Regions from separate parts of the Streptomyces sp. NRRL S-378 genome, predicted to be linked through region 1. Evidence: riboswitches for the same ligand, from Rfam matches in the RefSeq annotation. Region 1 holds a riboswitch; the other holds the start of a gene.

Region 1 (7,755 bases):
CAGCCGCCTCGGTGGGGTCGTAGTCGCCTGCGGGGAGCAGGAAGAGAATCACGGCGTACTCCTCTGATGTCCGAAGGACGACGCTATGAGCGGCCCGCCGCGCCGTCATTGACCCCCACGGCCAGGGCGTTGACTCCCCGGACCGGTCCGTCCCCGTCCGTCCCCGTCCTTCCCCGTCCGTCCCCCTCCCTCCCTCCCCGTGTCTCCCTGCGCAGGCCGGGCTGCGGACGCTCTTGACGGGGGTGGTGCGCCCGCATTGACTGACGGCCGTGTCCACCGCCGAGCCGCCCTCCGTCACCGCGTCCTACGCCCACGCCGTCCTGAGCGCGACGGCTGGGGGCGGCGGCGGGTCCGGCCCCTGGGCCCTGCCCACGGACCGGCTGGAGTACGGCGAGATGCGCGCCCTGTGGGACGGGGTGCTCGCCGCCAGGGACGCGGGCCCCCACACCGGCCTCCTGGTCGGCGACCGCATCCGGCCCGACGGCCTCCACATCCTCGGTCACCTCGTCCTCACCTGCGCCAGTCTCGGGGAGGCCGCGGAGGCCGCCCAGCGCTACCACCCGTTGGTGAGCCAGGCGGGCACCGTGACCCTGGCCCGCCAGGGCGGCGTCGGCCGGATCGGCTACCGGCCGACCGTCGGACCGCCCGCCATGCACCCCCAGCAGGTGGAAGCGGTCGTCAGCAGCATGGTGCGGGCGGCCCGCTGGATCGCGGGCGACGACTGGACCCCCCTGGCCGTGTCGTTCGCGCACCCCCGCGCCGGGGCCGCCGAGCCGTACGCGCGGGTGTTCGGCTGCGCCGTCGCCTTCGACGCCGCGGAGAACGCGATCACGGTCGCCGACGAGGACCTCGACCGGCGCCGCCCCCTCCACGACCCGGCCCTCAACGCCCTGCACCGGGCCTACGCCGACCGTCTCCTGGACCGGCTGTCCGCGACCGGGACCGTGGCCGGGGGCGTCCGGCGGTGGCTCGACCGGGCCGCGCTGGAGGACGCGAGCCCCGAGGGCCCGGCCCAGCAGCTCAACCTCAGCGTCCGCAGCCTGCGCAGGGCCCTGCACACCGAGGGCACGTCGTGGCGCGCCCTCCTCGACGCCGCCCGCCACGCCCGGGCCAGACGGCTGCTGGAGACCACCGACCTGCCCCTGGACCGGATCGCCCCGCTCGTCGGGCTGAGCGGTGCGACCACCCTGGTCCGGGCCTTCACCCGGTGGGAGGGCCTGCCTCCGGGGGCGTACCGCAGCCGGTTCCGGGCCGACACTCCGCGGTGCTAGATTGTGCGGCGGCCGGATCCCAGGCCCCGGACGAGATGCGCCGTACCCGGTTACGCACGACGACGCGCGAGGTGCTGCTGCACGAGCGGCACCGACCGCTGTCCGCACCCTGGCAGCGTCCTCGTCGAGCAAGATGGGCCGTACGCCATGACCGTGCCACTCACCCGCAGCCTGTACCGGACGACCGCGCACGCCGCCGGGGGCCGTACCGGATCCGTCCGCACGGACGACGGACGCCTGGACGTCCGCCTCGCGCCGCCGCGCAAGAAGGTACCCGGCACCACCAACCCCGAGCAGCTCTTCGCGGCCGGTTTCGCGGCATGCTTCACCTCCGCGTTCGCGGAGGTCGCCGCCGAGTTCGGGGCGGATGCCTCGGCAGCGCGCGTGGCGTGCGAGGTGGAGCTCGGTACGACGGACACGCCCGCCGGATACGGCCTCGCGGTGACCCTCACCGTCAGCCTGCCGGGGTGGCGGGCTGCGGACCTGCAGCCCCTGCTGCACAGGGCGGACGCGGTCTGCCCGTACTCCCAGGCGGTCCGCGGCAACGTGCCGCTGACGCTCCTGGCCGTGGACGACACCGCCGCCACCGATGACCGCGCCTGAGCCGGAGCCGACGGCGGGCGGCCGGGGCGACGACCGGGGCGTCCCGGTACCCGAGCACGGTGCCTGGCTGCGGCGCGGCATCAGCCGCAACGGCGGGCCGCTGATCGAGGACCTCCCGGACGGCGAAGTGGTGTGGCTGCAGGCCGGGTCGTACTACGCCGACAGCCGCGGTTTCGCCGGTACGACCTCCTTCGACGGCTCCCACGTGCGCTTCCACCACCTCACGGGCGAGCCCGGCGACGACACCGGCGCCTTCCGGTGGGACGGCGCGGACCTCGTGGAGCGGGGTACGAACCCGGACGGCAGCACCTTCCTGGAGATCTGGACCCCGCTGCCCGGGACGGACGGCACCACCGGTTCCTGGTCCGGCCCGCACCACCACGTGGTGCGCGTCGGCCGGCACGTGGTGCACGTCGATTCCCGGGCGGGTACGTACTGGCGTCTGTGACCCGGGAAACCGACGGCGCATGAATGCGCGGGTTCCGGTGATACGCGCCGCAACAGGCGGTCACGACGGACCGCCCCTGCCGGAAGGAACCCGGGCGTGACCGACGACTCCCGTACGGACGTACTCCTCGACCCCCGGCCCGACGCACCGCTCGACGGGCCGTGCCGCTCCGGGGCGCGGGACGTCTTCGAGCCGGCCGCGAACGAGCGGGCCGAGGCCGTCCGGGAGCGTGAAGAGGCCGCCAAGGCGGTCTGCCGCCGCTGCCCGGTCCGGCTCCCGTGCCGCCGCCACGCCCTCGCCGACCGGATCCCGCACGGCGTGCGAGGTGGCCTCACCCCGGACGAGCGCCACCTCCTGCTGGCGAACACCTGAGACTCGTCCGGCCGTACGATCGCCAGATGACCGGACGACCGCCTCCGCCCCGCCCCTCCGTGTGCGTCGACGTGCCCGACGGGCACGGGGTCATCGAGGTCGTCGGCGACGAGGGCGGCAGCCTGCTGCTCCTCGCGGGGGATGCTGCGGTCCTGGAGGCCAACGACGGCTACGGCAGCGTGGGTTGGCTGGCCGCCCGCGCGGGGGCCGGGAGCCCCGGGATCTCCGAGGTCAAGTACCTCACCGAGTGGCTCGGCGCCCCCGGCCTGGTGCCCGACCCGCGCACCGGCCGGGCCGAGCCGCCGGATCCGGAGTGCCTGCGGCCGCTGCTGTCCCTCCTGGCCCCCGGGCGGTACGTGGTGAGCGCCGGTCTCGCCCCGCATCCTCTGCGGGTGGTCCACCCGCGTGCCCGCCGGGTCGAGAGCTGGTACGCCGAGGAGGACCTGGCTCTGGTGACCACGGACGCGTGGCCGCCGCGCGACCACCGCGCGGTACGGGCCTACGGCGACCGTATCCGCGCCGGGGGTGATGAGGGCGCCCTGCCGGCCCTGGTCGCGCTGTTCCCCACCGCCGGCAGCACCGTGGGATATCTCCTCGACGGGCACCACAAGCTCGCCGCGTACGAGCGGGCGGGCGCACGTCCGCTGGTCATCCGGCTCACCCCGCAGGAGCCGCGGCCCTTCCGGCACGACGACCTCGACCGTGCCCGCGCGGCCTTCACCGACGGCACGCCCCGAGCCGGGGGCGACGTGCTGGGCAGGGTGCTCTCTGCCCTGCGGGCCGGCGCCGTCTGACGGCCTGCCGGCAGGTGTCCGGATGGCGCGGAAGCCCTCGCGGCAGCGCCGTAGGGCTCGCGGACTGCCTTGCCAGCTGCCCCTGCGGCCCTTGCCGTTGCGGAGCCCGGCGACCCACCATGGCCGGGCTGTGCCCGCGGTCCATCCCGCCGCGGGGCCACGGGGAGTGACTCCCGTCACTTCAAGTGACGGTTGGGACATGTCCTCCGAGGACCGGGGCAGGCGCGCCCGAGCAGCACCACCGCGGGGAAGCCGTGGTGGCCGGAAGCGGAGGTACAGCGCGTCGTGTCCGAGCAGACGACCATCCACATCGCGGGAACATGGCGTTCCGCGGTCTCAGGAGCCACCCGAGAGGTCCTCGACCCGGCGGACGGCACGGTCCTCGCCGTCGTCGCCGAAGGCGGCACCGCGGACACCGACGCTGCCGTCAGCGCCGCCCGCTCCGCCTTCGACGGCGGGGAATGGCCCCGGACGCCCGTCCTGGAACGGGCGGCCGTCCTGCGCCGCACCGCCGTCCTGCTCCACCGCGACCGCGAACGCCTCGCCCTGCTGGAGAGCCGCGACGCGGGCAAGACCCTGGAAGAGGGCCGGGTGGACGTGGACTGCGTCGCCGACGCCTTCCTCTATTTCGCCGACCTCGTCTCCGGCGAGAGCGCGGGCCGCGTCATCGACGCGGGCACCGCGGACGTCCACAGCGTCGTCGTCCACGAACCCGTCGGGGTCTGCGCGCTCATCACCCCCTGGAACTACCCACTCCTCCAGGCCTCCTGGAAGATCGCCCCCGCCCTCGCCGCGGGCAACACCTTCGTGCTCAAGCCCAGCGAGATCACCCCGCTGTCCACCGCTGCCCTCATCGGCCTGCTGGTCGAGGCCGGACTGCCGGCCGGCGTCGCGAACCTGGTCACCGGCCCCGGGGACCCCGTCGGCGCGCACCTCGCCGCCCACCCCGGCGTCGACCTCGTCTCCTTCACCGGCGGTCTCACCAGCGGCACGAAGGTGATGCGCGCTGCCGCCGAGTCCGTCAAGAAGGTCGCCCTCGAACTCGGCGGCAAGAACCCCAACGTCGTCTTCGCCGACGCCTGCGCCACCGAGGAAGGCTTCGACACCGCCGTCGACCAGGCCCTCAACGCCGCCTTCATGCACAGCGGCCAGGTCTGCTCCGCGGGCTCGCGGCTCATCGTCGAGGAGAGCCTCGCCGAGCGCTTCGTCGCCGAACTCGCCAGCCGTGCCGACCGGATCCGCCTCGGCCGCGGCACCGACCCCGGCGTCGAGTGCGGTCCGCTGGTATCCGCCGCCCAGCGCGAACGCACCGAGGAGTACGTGGCCTCCGCCCTCGCGGAGGGAGCCGTGCTCCGCTCCGGCGGCGTACGCCCCGACGGTCCCGGCTTCTTCTACCGCCCGACCGTGCTCGACCGCTGCCACCGCGGGATGCGCGTCGTACGGGAAGAGGTCTTCGGGCCCGTCCTGACCGTCGAGACCTTCCGCACCGAGGCCGAGGCCATCGACCTCGCCAACGACACCGAGTACGGCCTCGCCGGCGCCGTCTGGACATCCGACCCCGGCCGCGGCCGCCGCGTCGCGGGCCGGCTGCGCCACGGCACCGTCTGGATCAACGACTTCCACCCCTACCTGCCGCAAGCGGAGTGGGGCGGCTTCGGCAAGTCCGGCACCGGACGCGAACTGGGCCCCTCGGGCCTGGCCGAGTACCGCGAGACCAAGCACGTGTACCAGAACCTCGCCCCGCGCCCCGTGCGCTGGTTCGCGGGCTGAAGGAGGAGCACACAGCATGACCACCCCCACACCCTCCCCCACCCCCACGGAGCACGAGTACGACTACGTCGTCGTCGGCGGCGGCACCGCCGGCTCGGTGATCGCCTCCCGCCTGACCGAGGACCCCGGCGTCACCGTCGCCGTCATCGAGGGCGGCCCCAGCGACGTCGACCGTCCCGACGTGCTCACCCTGCGCCGCTGGATGGGCCTGCTCGGCGGCGAACTCGACTACGACTACCCCACCACCGAGCAGCCCCGCGGCAATTCGCACATCCGCCACAGCCGCGCCCGGGTCCTCGGCGGCTGCTCCTCGCACAACACCCTGATCTCCTTCAAGCCGCTCCCGTCCGACTGGGACGAATGGGAGGAGGCGGGAGCCGAGGGCTGGCACGCGGCCGCCATGGACCCGTACTTCGACAAGCTCCTCAACAACATCGTCCCGGTGGCCGAGAAGGACCGCAACGCCATCGCGCGCGACTTCGTCGACTCCGCGCAGAGCGCCCTGGGCGTCCCGCGGATCGAGGGCTTCAACCGGAAGCCCTTCCACGAGGGCGTCGGCTTCTTCGACCTCGCCTACCACCCCGAGGACAACAAGCGCTCCTCCGCGTCGGTGGCCTACCTCCACCCCGTCATGGACGAACGCCCCAACCTCCGCATCCTCCTGGAGACCTGGGCCCACCGCATCGAACTCGACGGCAGCCGGGCGCGCGGGGTCCGCGTGCGCGCTGCCGACGGCACGGAGTCCCTGGTCACCGCACGCCGCGAGGTACTGGTGTGCGCCGGCGCCGTGGACACCCCGCGACTGCTGCTGCACTCCGGCATCGGCCCGCGCGCCGACCTGGAGGCCCTCGGCATCCCGCCGGTCCACGACCTGCCCGGGGTGGGGGAGAACCTCCTCGACCACCCCGAGTCGGTGATCGTCTGGGAGACCGACGGCCCGATCCCGGAGAACTCCGCCATGGACAGCGACGCGGGGCTCTTCGTCCGCCGAGACCCCGAATCCGCCGGACCCGACCTGATGTTCCACTTCTACCAGGTCCCCTTCACCGACAACCCCGAGCGCATCGGCTACGAACGCCCCGCGCACGGAGTGTCGATGACCCCCAACATCCCCAAGCCGCGCAGCCGCGGCCGCCTCTACCTCACCAGCGCGGACCCCGAGGTCAAACCCGCCCTGGACTTCCGCTACTTCACGGACGAGGACGACTACGACGGCCGCACCCTGGTGGACGGCATCAAGCTGGCCCGCAGGATCGCCGCGACCGAGCCGCTCGCCGGCTGGCTGGGCCGCGAGGTGTGCCCCGGCCCGGAGATCACCGGTGACGAGGAGCTGAGTGCCTACGCCCGTGCCGTCGCGCACACCGTCTACCACCCGGCCGGCACCTGCCGGATGGGCGCCGCCGACGACCCCGGAGCCGTCGTCGGCCCGGACCTGAAGATCCGCGGACTCGAGGGCATCCGCATCGCCGACGCCTCCGTCTTCCCGACGATGCCCGCCGTCAACCCGATGATCGGAGTGCTCATGGTCGGAGAGAAAGCGGCCGACCTGCTGGCCCGGGACGGTGATGCCCGATGAACACCACCCCCGGCTCCACCCCCGGCACCACTCCTGCCCCTTCCGTCAGCGCACCCGCCGGTGCGTCCGGCGGCGACCCGGCCGGGTCCCCCGTCTTCTCCGTGGACGGCCTGTGGAAGGTCTTCGGCCCCGACAAGGCCGCCGCCAAGGTCCCCGGCTCCGCCGACGCGGACCTCCCGGCCGCCGACCTGCGCGAGCGCACCGGCTGCACCGCGGCCGTCCGGGACGTCACCTTCGACGTCCGCAAGGGCGAGGTCTTCGTCGTCATGGGCCTGTCCGGATCCGGCAAGTCCACCCTCGTACGCTGTCTCACCCGCCTCATCGAACCGACCTGCGGAAGCCTGACCATCGACGGCGAGGACGTCCTGGCCATGGACGCCACCCGGCTGCGCGCCCTGCGCCGCCACCGCGCCGCCATGGTCTTCCAGCACTTCGGCCTGCTCCCGCACCGCACCGTCCTCGACAACGTGGCGTACGGACTGGAGATCCAGGGCGTCGGCCGCGCGGACCGCCGGACCAAGGCCGCCGAGCTCGTCGCCAAGGTCGGCCTGGACGGACTGGAGGACCGGCGCCCCGGCCAGCTCTCCGGGGGGCAGCAGCAGCGCGTCGGCCTGGCCCGCGCCCTCGCCGCCGACCCCGAAGTGCTGCTGTTCGACGAGCCGTTCAGCGCCCTCGACCCCCTCATCCGACGGGAGATGCAGGAGGAGGTCGCCCGGCTCCACCACGAGGAGGGCCGCACCATGGTCTTCATCACCCACGACCTCGCCGAGGCGCTGCGCCTGGGGGACCGGATCGCCCTGATGCGCGACGGCCGCATCGTCCAGCTCGGCACGCCCGAGGAGATCGTCGGCTCCCCGGCCGACGACTACGTACGGGACTTCGTCCGTGACGTCCCGCGCGAGCAGGTGCTCACCGTCCGCA
Region 2 (7,755 bases), on a different contig from region 1:
CCGTGCGGAGGGCTCCAGGTTCCGGCCGCTGAGACTCGTTCTTCGTATCACTCAGGGAGAAACACATGGCCACCAAGGCTGAGAAGATCGTCGCCGGGCTCGGCGGCATCGAGAACATCGAAGAGGTCGAGGGCTGCATCACCCGCCTGCGCACCGAGGTCATCAACCCCGACCTCGTCGACGAAGCCGCCCTCAAGGCCGCCGGCGCCCACGGCGTCGTCCGGATGGGCACCGCGGTCCAGGTCGTCATCGGCACCGACGCCGACCCGATCGCCGCCGACATCGAAGACATGATGTGATCCGGACTCCCTGAGTCCGGGCCGCTCGGCCCGAACGAAACCGAGCTCCCGAAGACCCCGTCCCGCACCCCGGACGGGGTCTTCGCGCAGGGGTGTCCCGATCCGGCCCGACCGGCAGGACACCACCCCGCCACCCACTAGGCTCGGAAACATGTCTCGCATCGACGGCCGTACGCCCGAACAGCTCCGCCCGGTCACCATCGAACGCGGATGGAGCAAGCACGCCGAGGGCTCCGTCCTCATCTCCTTCGGAGACACCAAGGTCTTCTGCACCGCCTCCTTCACCGAAGGCGTCCCGCGCTGGCGCAAGGGCAGCGGCGAGGGCTGGGTCACCTCCGAGTACTCGATGCTGCCGCGCTCCACCAACACCCGCGGCGACCGCGAATCCGTCCGCGGCAAGATCGGCGGCCGCACCCACGAGATCTCCCGCCTCATCGGCCGCTCGCTGCGCGCCGTCATCGACTACAAGGCCCTCGGCGAGAACACCATCGTCCTGGACTGCGACGTCCTCCAGGCCGACGGCGGCACCCGCACCGCCGCCATCACCGGCGCCTACGTCGCCCTCGCCGACGCCGTCGCCTGGGGCCAGCAGAAGAAGCTGATCAAGGCCGGCCGCAAGCCCCTCACCGGAACCGTCGCCGCCGTCAGCGTCGGCATCGTCGACGGCGTCCCGCTCCTCGACCTCTGCTACGAGGAGGACGTGCGCGCCGAGACCGACATGAACGTGGTCTGCACCGGCGACGGCCGCTTCGTCGAGGTCCAGGGCACCGCCGAGGGCGAGCCCTTCGACCGCAAGGAACTGAACGCCCTCCTCGACCTCGCCGCCGGCGGCTGCGCGGACCTCGAAGCCATCCAGCGGGGCGCGCTCGGCCTGTAGTCGGCACCCGTCGGCAACTGCCGGCAGTCGTCAGCACCCGTCGGCCCCCGTCGGCAACCGCCGGACACCGCCCGGCGTCCCTACGGGCAACGGGCGCGGGGACCTGGGCGCGGGCGCACGGTGACACCACCGTGCGCCCGCCCATGTCCGCCGCCGTCCGCCCACGTACTCGTACACGTCCACTCGGGAGAACCGCATGAAGCTCCGCATAGCGGCAGTAGCCGTGGCAGCCGTCCTGACCGTCCCGGCCCTCACCGCCTGCGACGCCATCTCCACGGCGATGGACTGCGCGAACACGGCGGTCGCCATCACGGACGGCGCCAACGACCTCCAGCAGGCCGTCTCCCAGGCGGGCAACAGCCCCCAGGACGCCAAGAACGCACTCGACCAGATCGAGACCAACCTCAAGAAGATCGGCGACCAGACGGACAACGCCGACCTCGGCAAGGCCATCGACTCGATGAACACGGCCGTCAAGAACGTCCGCACCGCCATCGACAGCGGCAACACCGTCCCGGACATCCAGCCGGTCGCGGACGCGGCGAGCGAGATCTCCAAGGTCTGCACCCCGGGATAATGAGGGCATGACCTCGACGCCCAGCCGCCTGATCCTCGCGACCCGCAACGCGGGCAAAGTCTCCGAACTGCGCGCCATCCTCGCCGACGCCGGCCTGCCCCACGGGCTGGTCGGCGCGGACGCGTACCCGGAGATCCCCGACGTCAAGGAGACCGGCGTCACCTTCGCCGAGAACGCCCTCCTCAAGGCCCACGCCCTGGCCCAGGCCACCGGCCTCCCGGCGGTCGCCGACGACTCCGGCCTGTGCGTGGACGTCCTGAACGGCGCCCCCGGCATCTTCTCCGCGCGCTGGGCCGGCCGCCACGGCGACGACCGGGCCAACCTGGAGCTGCTGTTGGCGCAGCTCGGCGACATCGCCGACGAGAACCGCAGCGCCCACTTCTTCTGCGCGGCGGCCCTGGCCCTGCCGGACGGCACCGAACGCGTCGTGGAGGGCCGCCTCCTGGGCACCCTGCGCCACACCCCCTCGGGCACGGGCGGCTTCGGCTACGACCCGATCCTCCAGCCCCTGGGCGAGACCCGCACCTGCGCGGAACTCACCGCGGCCGAGAAGAACGCCATCTCCCACCGCGGCCAGGCCTTCCGAGCCCTGGTCCCCTTCATCCGAGCCCTGCTGCCCTGACCCCGGATACGCCGAAGGGCGGTGTTCCCCGCAGGAGGAATACCGCCCCTTCGTCGTGGGCCCGGTGGGACTCGAACCCACGACACACCGGACCTAAACCGGCGCCCTCTAGCCAGCTGGGGTACGGACCCGTGCGACCACCTTACTGGTCGTGGAGGGCAGTTCGTTGCGAAGGGATGGCCTTCCCCGATCGCTTGGCGAAGCTCGGAGTCCGGCTGTGGCACGACGGGCACAAATGGCGAAGGTTCGACAGGCGGTTGTCCAGCCTGTCGCCGTTGACGTGGTCGATCTCAAGGACGAGTCGTCGGCCCCGTCAGATGTCCCCGATGCCGCACTCCGCGCAGACGTGAGGAACTCCGACGTCATCCAGGGCCCGGCGGAGTGTCGCCGTCTTGGTACGTGAGGAACCGGTCTCGAGCCGCCTGAGGATCTCTCCGGCGGACCGGCGTGCAGGAGAGCGGCTGCCGACGGTGTGGCCCTGACCGGTGAAGTGGTCGGTCGACAGGCCGTACTCCTCGATGCTTCGCCGTGCTCTGGCGCGCGCGGCTCCGTCGAACGGATGGAGGCCGAGGGCGCGCATGACGCTGCCCTGCTCTCCGACTCCGCGACAGCAGGTGCGATGTCCGCGTGGGGATCCCTTATGGATGTGTGTTGGTTCGTCCGATAACCGGAGCGGGCCGCCCCTGGTCAGGGGCGGCCCGCTCCGGGAGGACGGGGGCAGGGGTCAGATGCCCAGGTCCTTGATGATCTTGGCTACGTGGCCCGTCGCCTTCACGTTGTAGAAGGCGTGCTCGACCTTGCCCTCCTCGTCCACGACCACCGTCGAGCGGATGACGCCCGTGACCGTCTTGCCGTAGAGCTTCTTCTCGCCGAACGCCCCGTACGCCGCCAGCGTCTCCTTCTCCGGGTCGCCGACCAGGGTGACCTTCAGGTGTTCCTTCTCCCGGAACTTCGCGAGCTTCTCCGGCTTGTCGGGGGAGACGCCGATGACGTCGTAGCCGGCCGTGGCCAGGGCGTCCAGGTTGTCCGTGAAGTCGCACGCCTGCTTCGTGCAGCCCGGCGTCAGGGCGGCGGGGTAGAAATAGACGATGACCTTGCGGCCCTTGTGGTCGGCGAGCGAGACCTCGTTGCCGTCCGCGTCGGGCAGGGTGAAGGCGGGGGCGGTGTCGCCCGGCTGCAGTCGCTCGCTCATCTGACAGTCTCCTCGGGAGGGGATCGGTACGTCACGAGACTAAGCTGACAGACTGTTCACGGCGGACTACGCCCCCACACGATCACGACCACGACGACGGAGGCAGCGCGGTGTCGGAAGCCAGGACCCCCGCACAGATCGAGGCGGACATCGTCCGCCGCCGCGAGCAGCTCGCCGAGACGCTCGACGAGATCGGCGTGCGCATGCACCCGCAGACGATCATCGGGGACGCGCGGGCCCGGGTCGCCTCGACCGTCGACCAGACCGCGGGGCGGGCGTTCGCCACGGTGAACCGCGTCGTGACGGACGTGCGGGACGGCCTGCGCCACCCGGACGGCAGCCCGCGTCTGGAGCGCATCGTGCCCGTGGCGCTGGTCGCGGCCGGTCTGGTCGGGCTGCTCCTCGTCTCGGCGCGCCACAAGCGCGGATGACCCTGCGCGGTACGGGACGGGCGCGGGCAGGTAGGTTCGTGGCGTGAGCGAGAACACCACCCACGACAAGCTGCCCATCCGCATGCTGCACGACCGCGTGCTCGTGAAGTCCGACCTGCCCGAGGGCGAGCGGCGCTCCGGCGGCGGCATCCTCATCCCGGCGACGGCCGCCGTGGGCAAGCGGCTGGCCTGGGCCGAGGTCGTCGCGGTCGGACAGAACGTCCGGACCGTCGAGCCCGGGGACCGGGTGCTGTACGACCCCGAGGACCGTGCCGAGGTCGAGGTGCGCGGTGCGACGTACGTGCTGATGCGCGAGCGGGACCTGCACGCCGTGGCCGCGGAGCGGCTGGAGGGGTCGGACGACTCCACCGGGCTGTACCTCTGACCGGACCGATGGCTGCGCGCAAGGGCTGGTGGCCCGGGTCACCGGCCCTTTTCGCTGTCCTTTGCTACGGTGGGTGAGAACCCGACGAGACGCGCCGTACCGGGTACGCAAAGACGACGCACCCCGTATCGCTCGATGTCTCGGAGGTGCCGTCATGGCCTGGGTTCTTCTTCTCGTCGCCGGTCTGCTCGAAGTCGGCTGGTCGATCGGCATGAAGTTCACCGAGGGCTTCACCCGGCTGTGGCCCAGTGTGTTCACGGGGGCCGGGATCGTGGCGAGCATGGTGCTGCTGTCCTACGCCGCGAAGACCCTGCCCATCGGCACCGCGTACGGGGTGTGGGTGGGCATCGGTGCCGCCGGTGCGGCCGTGCTCGGTATGGCGGTGCTGGGTGAGCCCGTCACCGCCGCCCGGATCTTCTTCATCTGCCTGCTGCTGGTCGCCGTGGTGGGGCTGAAGGCGACCTCCGGTCACTGAGTCTGCGGCTACTCCAGGAACGCGGACGGCGGGCGCGGGCCCCCGAAGACCCCGCCGCCGTCCCAGCCGCCCGAACCGGCCCCGCCCTGGGTGCCCGTGGTGGTGCCGCCCTCGTCGCCCTGGCTGGTGCCGCCGTCGTCCTGGCCGCCCTGGGTCCGGCCTCCGGGGTCCCGGCCGCCCTGCGTGCGGCCGCCGTCGTCGCCGCCCCCGCCGTTCTGGCCCCCGTTGTCCCGGCCGTCCTGCGTGCGGCCGCCGGAGTCCTGTCCGCCGGAGTCCTGGCCGCCGGACGGCGGGGTCGGCCGCCGGGGAGGGGACGGGGTGCCGTCGCCCGGCGTCTCCTGCGGCGGGTCCGACTGCGTGGAGGGCGGCGGCGGGTGCTGCGCGGCGCCCGGCTGGAGGTCGAGTTCGAAGTCCACGGGGTCGGTTCCCTCCAGCGCGGTCTTCGTGTACGCGGCCCAGATCCGGGCCGGGTAGCCGCCACCGCCGATGCGGGACTCGCCGAGCGCCCCGTACAGCGACTCCAGGGTGCCGGTGTCGGGGTCCTGGCCCATCATGGCGACCACCGTGACGAGGTTCGGGGTGTAGGCCGCGAACCACGCCGAGCGGTCCAGTTCACCGGTGCCGGTCTTGCCCGCGGCCGGGTGGCCGGCGGTGAGGGCCGCCGTACCGGTGCCGTTGTCCACGACGCTGACCAGCATGGACGTGGTGGTGTCGGCGGCCTCGCGGCTGATGGCCTGGACGGAGTGGCGCTCGGGCAGGGCGATCTTGTCGCCGCCCTTCGCGATCTCCTCCAGGAAGGTGTACGGGGTGCGGCGGCCGTGGTCGGCGAGGGTCGCGTAGGCCTGGGTCATGTCGAGGACGCTGGCCTGGAGGGTGCCGAGCGCCATGGCCGGGCCGACCACGAAGTTCGGGGTGTCCTCGGGGATGCCGAGGTCGATGGCGGTCTTCTTGACCCTGGCGGTGCCGACGTCGACGGCCATCTGCGCGTAGACGGCGTTCACGGAGAGGTCGGTGGCGGTGGTGACGGTGATGTTCCCGTAGGAGATCTGTCCCTCGTTCTCCGGGGCGAAGCGGATCCGGCCGCCGACGACGGGTCGTTCGTTGTCGCCGTTGTAGACGGTGTGGGGGGTGATCCGACGGCCGTCCTGGGTGCGGGAGCCGTTCTCGACGGCGGCCGCGAAGACGAACGGCTTGAAGGTGGAGGCGACCTGGTAGTCGTGCCGGGTCGCGTTGTTCACGTACTGCCTGGTGTAGTCGACCCCGCCGTACATGGCGACGACCTTGCCGGTGGCCGGGTCGATGGAGACTCCGCCGGCCCGGACCACCCGGTCCGCCTTGCGTGCGTCGGGGTCGAGCTTGCCGAGCATCTGGTCCTCGACGGCTGCGACGAAGTCGGCCTGGCGGCGGCGGTCGATGGTGGTCGTGATGTGGTAGCCGCCCTCGGCGAGGGTCTTGTCGTCGAGGATCTCGCGGTCGAGGATGAACTCCTTGATCGCTTCGACGAGGTAGCCGCGCTGGCCGGAGAGGCCGGCGGCGGCCCGGACCTTGCCGGGCTCGGGGAAGCGGGTGGTCGCGCGTTCGGCGGCGGGCAGCCAGCCCTTCTTGAGCATGCCGTCGAGGACGTAGTTCCAGCGGGCGAGGGCGCGGGTGCGGCTCTGCGGGTGGGAGACGACGTCGAACGCGCTGGGGGAGTTGAGCAGGGTGGCGAGGTAGGCGCCCTCGGCGGTGGTGAGGTTGCCGACGTCCTTGCCGTAGTACGCCTGGGACGCGGCCTGGATGCCGTAGGCGCTGCGGCCGAAGTAGCTGGTGTTCAGGTAGCCCTCGAGGATGTACGCCTTGGACTTCTCGCGGCCGAGTTTGATCGCGATGAAGAACTCCTTGGCCTTGCGTTTGATCGTCTGTTCCTGGCCCAAGTAGTAGTTCTTGACGTACTGCTGGGTGATCGTCGAGCCGGACTGGGTGCCCTTGCCGGTGGCCGTGTTCCAGGCGGCGCGGACCATCGCCTTGGGGTCCACCGCCCGTTCGGAGTAGAAGTCCCGGTCCTCCGCGGCCAGTACGGCCTCCTGGACGGTCAGCGGGATCTGCGAGAGGGGCACGTTGACGCGGTTGACCTCGCCGTCGCGGGCGATCTGGGAGCCGTCGGAGTAGAGGTAGACGTTGGACTGCGCGGTCGCGGCGGCGTTGGCCGGCGGGATGTCGACCAGCAGGTAGCCGGCCACCAGGCCGCCGCCGATCAGGAGGGCCAGGAGCAGAACGGCGCCGAGGACCATGCGCCAGGTGGGGAGGAGGCGCCGTCGGGCGGTCCGCCTGCGGCGGGCGTTCCCGCCGGGCCCGCCGGGTCCTCCCGGTCCGCCGGCACCGGAGGGTCCACCGGCACCGGCGGGATCGTCGGGCGGGGTGTCCGGGTCGCGAGGGGTCCAGCCCGCGGGTGGTGACTGGTCGCTCATCTCCAGGACTCCTCGACGCTGTTCGAAATATCCACTTCTGTACCTCATGGTGTCTACCCGATGGCCGGTGACCACCGCCCCGGACAGGGGTAAATCGGTCGCGTGGCTCGCCCCTCCGCACTAAGCTCGCGCGCTTTGGCCGACGTAGGAACGACGTGGAAAACGGAGGGGATACGGTGCGCCAGAGAGTGCGCCTCTACGCGGCGGTCGCGGCCGGCGGGTTCCGGCGATACGCCACCTACGGCGCGGCGACCGCGGCGGGCGTGTTCACCAATACCGTGTTCGGGTTCATCGTCGCGTTCACGTACGCCGCCTTGTGGGACCAGCGCCCGGGGCTCGGCGGCTACGACCGGGCCCAGGCCCTGACCTTCGTCTGGGTGAGCCAGTCGCTGCTGGCGGCCGGGGCGTTCATCGGCGGCGGGTTCCAGGAGGAGATCCAGGAGCGGGTCC

Evidence for each region. A riboswitch is a leader RNA that binds a small molecule or an ion and turns the genes downstream of it on or off. The one in region 1 is predicted to bind guanidine.
Region 2: linked by a shared signal. The riboswitch ahead of IH80_RS0122565 (DMT family transporter) and the one ahead of IH80_RS0130490 (Ohr family peroxiredoxin) in region 1 are both predicted to bind guanidine.

Annotation. Positions count from the first base shown of each region.
Region 1 covers NZ_JOBX01000058.1:14,079-21,833, forward strand. The annotation lists gene IH80_RS0130480 (type 1 glutamine amidotransferase domain-containing protein) at 1-52, opposite strand, end outside; gene IH80_RS0130485 (AraC family transcriptional regulator) at 270-1,271, shown strand; guanidine-III (ykkC-III) riboswitch at 1,279-1,340, shown strand; gene IH80_RS0130490 (Ohr family peroxiredoxin) at 1,419-1,874, shown strand; gene IH80_RS0130495 (hypothetical protein) at 1,861-2,322, shown strand; gene IH80_RS0130500 (WhiB family transcriptional regulator) at 2,419-2,694, shown strand; gene IH80_RS0130505 (hypothetical protein) at 2,721-3,488, shown strand; gene IH80_RS0130510 (aldehyde dehydrogenase family protein) at 3,774-5,258, shown strand; gene IH80_RS0130515 (GMC family oxidoreductase) at 5,275-6,834, shown strand; gene IH80_RS0130520 (quaternary amine ABC transporter ATP-binding protein) at 6,831-7,755, shown strand, end outside.
Region 2 covers NZ_JOBX01000032.1:86,614-94,368, forward strand. The annotation lists gene IH80_RS0122520 (glucose PTS transporter subunit EIIB) at 66-299, shown strand; gene rph (ribonuclease PH) at 451-1,176, shown strand; gene IH80_RS0122530 (hypothetical protein) at 1,373-1,753, shown strand; gene rdgB (RdgB/HAM1 family non-canonical purine NTP pyrophosphatase) at 1,761-2,375, shown strand; tRNA gene IH80_RS0122540 (tRNA-Leu) at 2,432-2,506, opposite strand; gene IH80_RS46150 (HNH endonuclease) at 2,518-2,664, opposite strand; gene bcp (thioredoxin-dependent thiol peroxidase) at 3,100-3,567, opposite strand; gene IH80_RS0122555 (DUF3618 domain-containing protein) at 3,678-3,998, shown strand; gene IH80_RS0122560 (GroES family chaperonin) at 4,042-4,383, shown strand; guanidine-III (ykkC-III) riboswitch at 4,437-4,506, shown strand; gene IH80_RS0122565 (DMT family transporter) at 4,538-4,858, shown strand; gene IH80_RS0122570 (transglycosylase domain-containing protein) at 4,867-7,305, opposite strand; gene IH80_RS0122575 (ABC transporter permease) at 7,494-7,755, shown strand, end outside.